Linked DNA regions of Martelella mediterranea DSM 17316. The protein of the gene in region 2 interacts with the protein of the main gene of each other region in a pairwise test. Links are inferred from orthologs where the notes say so. Each region holds a gene or a part of one and is shown on either strand. Other genes may lie near its edges.

Region 1 (3,101 bases), 2.0 Mb from region 2 along the record:
ATCGTCACAGGCAGCGGCGAGCAGATCTGGCGGCCGCTCAACAATCCAAACCGGGTGGTGACCTCGAGCTTCTATGACGACAATCCGCAGGGCTTCGGCCTGATCCAGCGCGACCGCGATTTCGACCACTATCTCGATGACGGCGTGTTCTACAATCGCCGCGCTTCCGCCTGGATCACGCCGGAGGGCGACTGGGGCAAGGGCATGGTGCAGCTCGTGGAACTGCCGTCCGATGACGAAATCTACGACAATATCGTGGCCTACTGGCTGCCCGAGGACCTGCCCGAGGCGGGCGACGAACGCGATTTCGCCTATACGCTGACCTGGGCCAAGCGCGGGCCTGAAAACGATGCGCTGGCCGAGACCGAGGCGAGCCGGATCGGGCGCGGCGGCGTGCCCGGTCAGCCGCGGCCGGACGACCAGATCAAGGTCGTGGTCGAGTTCTCTGGCGATGCCGTCTCTGGCCTGACGATGGAAGATGGCGTCGAGCCGCAGGTCTCGGTGGGCGCCGGCGCGGAGCTGCTTGATGCCTTCGCCATGCCGATCGTCGGCACCGACGACTGGCGGCTGACCTATGACCTGAAGTTCGATGAGGGCGCCGATACCGTCGATGTCCGCGCCTATCTTTCGAAGGATGGTGCGCCGCTGACGGAAACCTGGCTCGGCCAGTTTCACACGGGCCAGTTCGAATAAGAACCTCCGTGACGGGGCACGGCTAAAAGGCCGATGCCCCGCAAGGGATGACTGAGCGGCAATTTAGTGCTATAGGCTCGCGCAAACGGGCGGCGATAGGATTGCGCCCGACGATTTTTCATAGCGTATCAGCGGGTTCGCCCTGCCGCCTGAATGGCCGGCGGCGAACGGCCGCGTTGCCGGAGAGGCCATGTCCGTAGCCGAAATCGATCTTGAAGCCCAGCGCGCCCGGTCCCGTCCGGCCGCCTCTTCAGTGCAGAGCAAGACCACGCTGATCGGCCTTTCCAAGCCGGAGCTTGGCGAGGCGCTGGCCTCGATCGGGGTTGCCGACAAGCAGATCAAGATGCGCGTCAGCCAGATCTGGAACTGGCTCTATGTACGCGGCGTCTCGGATTTTGCCGAGATGACCAATGTCGCCAAGGATTTGCGGGCGAAGATGGCCGAGGCCTTCGATATCGCCCGCCCGGAAATCGTCACCGAGCAGATTTCGACCGACGGCACCCGCAAATGGCTGATCCGCTTCCCCTCGCACGGCGCCGGCAAGCCGGTCGAGATCGAGACCGTTTATATTCCGGAGGAAGATCGCGGCACGCTGTGCATCTCCAGCCAGGTCGGCTGCACGCTCACCTGCTCCTTCTGTCACACCGGCACGCAGCGGTTGGTGCGCAATTTGCGACCCGAGGAAATTCTCGGCCAGTTGCTGGTCGCCCGCGACGCGCTCGGCGATTTTCCGAACCGCGATGCGCCGAACGGCGCCTTCATCCCGGAATCCGACCGCAAGGTCACCAATATCGTGATGATGGGCATGGGCGAGCCGCTCTATAATTTCGAGGCGGTGAAGAAGGCGCTGCTGATCGCGTCTGCCGAAGACGGCCTGTCGCTGTCGAAGCGCCGCATCACGCTCTCGACCTCCGGCGTGGTGCCGGAAATCTACCGCACCGGCGACGAGATCGGCTGCATGCTGGCGATCTCGCTGCATGCGGTGCGCGACGATCTGCGCGACCTGCTGGTGCCGATCAACAAGAAGTATCCGCTGGAAGAGCTGATCAAGGCCTGTCGCGAGTATCCGGGCCTGTCCAACGCCAAGCGCATCACCTTCGAATATGTGATGCTGAAGGACGTCAATGACAGCCTTGCCGATGCCCGCGACCTGGTGAAGCTCCTGAAGGGCGTGCCGGCCAAGATCAACCTGATCCCGTTCAACCCGTGGCCGGGCTCGAACTACCAGTGTTCCGACTGGGAAACGATCGAGCGCTTCGCCGATTTCATCAACCAGGCCGGTTACGCCTCCCCGATCCGCACCCCGCGCGGCCGCGACATCCTCGCCGCCTGCGGCCAACTCAAGTCGGAATCGGAGCGCATGCGCAAGACCGAACGGCTTGCCTATGAGGCGATGATGATCGCCAACCACGGGGATTGAGGCAGGGTTCTGCTTTGCCGCTTGCTCCCAATATTCTCTCCCGCTGGCGGGAGAGATGCCCCGAAAGGGGCAGTGAGGGTGGATCAGCGTTTCAAATCGTGACGGCGTTCGCGGGGACAGACTCTCCCCTCACTGTCGCTTTCGCGACATCTCTCCCCTCCGGAGCGAGAAGTTTTGGGGGCTGGGCGGCGAGGTGCCGTCGTGCTCGGGCCGCGCTTTCGGCCTGCGAGCCTGCGACCAGTCTATAGTGTCGCTCAGATCCTCGCCTGCCTCAAACCGCCTGTCAAATTCATGTGCCTTCATGGCCGTCGATCTTATTTCACCGCGCCTGCGTCAGCAATATTTTCACCGCGAACAGCGAGAACACGCCGGCGAACAGGCAGTCGATGGCGCGCAGCACGCGTTTGTGCGCCATCAGCCAGCCGGAAAGCCGGTGGGCGGCGAGGACGATCGCGATTGTTGGCAGAAGTGCGACGGCGATGAAGGTGAAGCCGAGGAAGAGCAGCTTGCCGGTGACGTTCGGATCGCTCGGCGTCACGAATTGCGGCAGGAAGGTCATGAAGAAGATGATGACCTTGGGGTTCAGCAGGTTGACCCAGAAGCCGTTCGCCATCGCCGCCTTCAGCGAGCCGCGCTTGCGCTCCGGCCTTGCCTCCGCCTCCAGCACGAAATTATTGCCCTTGCGGATCGCCATCACCGCGATCCAGAGCAGATAGGCCGCACCCCCGCTCTTCAGGATGAAGAAGGCGGTGGGAGAAGCGATGATCAGGGCGGAGACGCCGAAGGCGACCAGGATCGTGTGGACGCAGATGCCGAGATTGGTGCCGACAAGCACCATCAGCCCGGCGGCCCGCCCCTCCTTCAACGCCTTGCTGATCGACAGTGTCATGTCGGGACCGGGGGTGAGCGCCAGAAGCAGCGTTGCGGCGGAAAAGGCGAGGAGAACGGGAAGCGACGGGATGAAATCCATGGGACACCTGCATGAGGG
Region 2 (3,211 bases):
GTCAACCGCGCCCACCTTTCGGTCGAGCGCATGGTCGCGACGCCTTATGCCAGCGGGCTTGCCGCACTTGTCGATGATGAAGTCGAGCTTGGCTGCGCGGCGATCGACATGGGCGCCGGCACCACCACGATCTCGGTCTTTTCCGAGGGCCGGCTTGTTCATACCGATGCGATCAGCCTCGGCGGCCATCACGTGACGACCGATCTCGCCCGCGGTCTTTCGACCCGGATGGAAGACGCCGAGCGGCTGAAATGCGTGCACGGCTCGACCATTGCCTCGACTGCCGACGAGCGCGAGATGATCGCGGTCCCCTCCATCAGCGAGGACGATCACGATCAGCCCCGCCAGGTCTCCAAGGCGCTGCTTTCGAAGATCGTCAGGGCGCGAATCGAGGAAACGCTGGAGCTGATCCGCGACCGGATCCAGCTTTCGGGCTTTTCGGCGGTTGTCGGAAAGCGGGTGGTGCTGACCGGCGGCGCAAGCCAGCTGATCGGACTTAGCGAATTGTCGCGGCGGATCCTGAGCAGGAATGTCCGCATCGGTCGTCCGATGGGCGTTTCCGGTCTGCCGCTTCCGGCCAAGGGGCCGTCGTTTTCGACGGCCGCCGGCCTTCTGATCTATCCGCAGCTTGCGGAAAGCGAAACCTATGGCAGCGAGCAGCGGGGCTTTCTGTCGTCGGGCGGCGGACGCCTAGCGCGCGTCGGCCAGTGGTTCAGGGAAAGTTTTTAACGAACACCAGAGATTGGCCGGCTAGGCGGTACGGCCATAGCGAGAAGGAACGAAACTCATGACTATCACGCTGCAGAAGCCAGATATTACTGAACTGAAGCCGCGCATCACCGTTTTCGGTGTCGGCGGCGGCGGCGGCAACGCCGTCAACAACATGATCACCGCGGGCCTCCAGGGCGTCGACTTCGTCGTCGCCAACACCGATGCCCAGGCGCTGACCATGACCAAGGCCGAACGGGTCATCCAGCTCGGCGTCGGCGTTACCGAAGGTCTCGGTGCCGGCTCCCAGCCGGAAGTCGGCCGCGCGGCCGCCGAGGAGTGCATCGATGAGATCATCGATCACCTCAACAACACCCATATGTGCTTCGTCACCGCCGGCATGGGCGGCGGAACCGGCACGGGCGCTGCTCCGATCGTGGCCCAGGCCGCCCGCAACAAGGGCATCCTGACCGTCGGCGTCGTCACCAAGCCGTTCCAGTTCGAAGGCCAGCGCCGCATGCGTCTTGCCGATGCGGGCATCGAGGAACTGCAGAAGTCGGTCGACACGCTGATCGTCATTCCGAACCAGAACCTGTTCCGGATCGCCAATGACAAGACCACCTTCGCCGATGCCTTCGCGATGGCCGACCAGGTGCTCTATTCGGGCGTTGCCTGCATCACCGACCTGATGGTCAAGGAAGGCCTGATCAACCTCGACTTCGCCGACGTTCGCTCGGTGATGCGCGAGATGGGCCGCGCCATGATGGGCACGGGCGAGGCATCCGGCGAAGGCCGCGCGATGCAGGCCGCCGAAGCTGCGATCGCCAACCCGCTGCTCGACGAAACCTCGATGCGCGGCGCACAGGGCTTACTCATCTCGATCACCGGTGGTCGCGACCTGACGCTGTTCGAAGTTGACGAAGCCGCAACGCGTATTCGTGAAGAAGTCGATCCGGACGCCAACATCATCCTCGGCGCCACCTTCGACGAGGAACTGGAAGGCATCATCCGCGTCTCCGTCGTCGCCACCGGCATCGACCGTTCGGTCAATCATGCCGATGACGACATGCCGGAACCGCGCCGCGAAACCCGCGCGCCGGAAATCCGCTCCAGCAACGCGCAGCCGAGCCAGCCGGCCCAGCCCGCGGCCCCCCAGCCGCGCCAGGACCCAATCGCCGAAACGATCCGTTCCGCCGAAGCTGAAATGGAACGCGAGCTGCAGATGGCGATGAGCCATCAGCCGCAGCAGGCAAAGCCGCAGCCGCGCGCCGAAGCCCCGCAGATGCAGCCGAAGAGCCAGATCTTCTCCGCTCAGGCTCCGCGTCAGCCCGCGCCGCAGGCAGCCCCCCAGCAGCCGCGCCCGCAGATGGCCGAGCCGCGCCGCATGCCGGAAGTCTCCGACTTTCCGCCGGTGGTTCAGGGCGAGATGAGCGCAAGCCGCCGCCAGGAGCATGAAGAGCGCGGACCGAAGGGCCTGTTCAAGCGTCTTTCCAACACGCTTGGCCGCGGCGACGAAAGCTTCGAGGGCCATCACGAGGAGCCGGTGGCTCGCCGCGAACCCACGCAGCAGCCGCAGCAGAACCCCTACGCGCCGCGCCGTGCCGAAGCACAGCCGGCCCGCCAGGATGACGATCAGTTCGATATCCCCGCCTTCCTGCGTCGTCAGGCGAACTGAAACTCCATCGGTCCCCATTCGTTAGGGGACCGGTAACCGTCTTTTTGAAAACCTTCTCGCACAACGAACCCGGTCGCCCGCGCGGCCGGGTTTTTACGTGTTTCGTAACATTACGAAAGAAACAGTGATTTGGAATTATGCGGACGTATGCGTAACTACATGCAAAGGCATCGACTCGCCAGACGCCCCGCGCGTGCCGTTCTTTCCAGACTGCAACGCAATCCTGAACGGACTATCGGGCATTGATGAGGCAGGGTCGGAATTAGTTGAGTAGGGACATGATCATGTCGACAGGTATTTTCGGATTGCAGACGACCATCTCGAACTCCGTCAGGATTTCGGGGATTGGCGTGCATTCGGGCAAGCCGGCGACCATCGTCCTGCAGCCGGGCGAGGCCGATCAGGGCATCCTGTTCGAACGCTACGAAAACGGCAAGCGCATCAGCAGCTTCAAGGCCGTGGCGGACAATGTCGGCCCGACCGCGCTCTGCACCGTGCTCGGCACGCATCCGGGCGAGTGGATCGCCACGATCGAGCACCTGATGGCCGCGATCTACGCGCTTGGCATCGACAATCTCGTCATCTCGGTGGACGGCGCCGAAATGCCGATCATGGACGGCAGTTCCCGGGTTTTCGTCGATGCGCTGGATGAGGTAGGCATCGTCAAGCTGTCCAAGCAGCGCAGCTATATCAAGGTCGCCAAGACGGTGCGCGTTGAAAGCGGCGCCGGCTGGGCCGAGTTCTCGCCCTATGACGGCACCCGTTTCGACGTCGAGATCGACTTCGAGACGCCGGTCATCGGCCGCCAGAAATGGGCGGGCGACATGA

What was found.
Region 1: the proteins of ftsZ (region 2) and rlmN interact in binary tests that used the Escherichia coli proteins (3 or more experiments, as listed by UniProt). The link is inferred for Martelella mediterranea DSM 17316 from one-to-one orthologs.

What each region holds. Positions count from the first base shown.
Region 1 is NZ_CP020330.1:649,264-652,364, reverse strand. The notes cover bases 217-2,998. They hold rlmN (dual-specificity RNA methyltransferase RlmN), read left to right. Parts: upstream 217-883; coding sequence 884-2,113; downstream 2,114-2,998. Other genes in these bases: Mame_RS02955 (LysE family translocator), read right to left, coding at 2,433-2,998; Mame_RS02965 (OpgD/OpgG family glucan biosynthesis protein), read left to right, coding at 217-693. In the rest of the region: more of Mame_RS02965, read left to right, coding at 1-216; more of Mame_RS02955, read right to left, coding at 2,999-3,083.
Region 2 is NZ_CP020330.1:2,676,234-2,679,444, forward strand. Bases 194-3,085 are described here. They hold ftsZ (cell division protein FtsZ), read left to right. Parts: upstream 194-787; coding sequence 788-2,383; downstream 2,384-3,085. Other genes in these bases: ftsA (cell division protein FtsA), read left to right, coding at 194-729; lpxC (UDP-3-O-acyl-N-acetylglucosamine deacetylase), read left to right, coding at 2,668-3,085. Outside these bases: more of ftsA, read left to right, coding at 1-193; more of lpxC, read left to right, coding at 3,086-3,211. UniProt on the Escherichia coli protein: Essential cell division protein that forms a contractile ring structure (Z ring) at the future cell division site. The regulation of the ring assembly controls the timing and the location of cell division.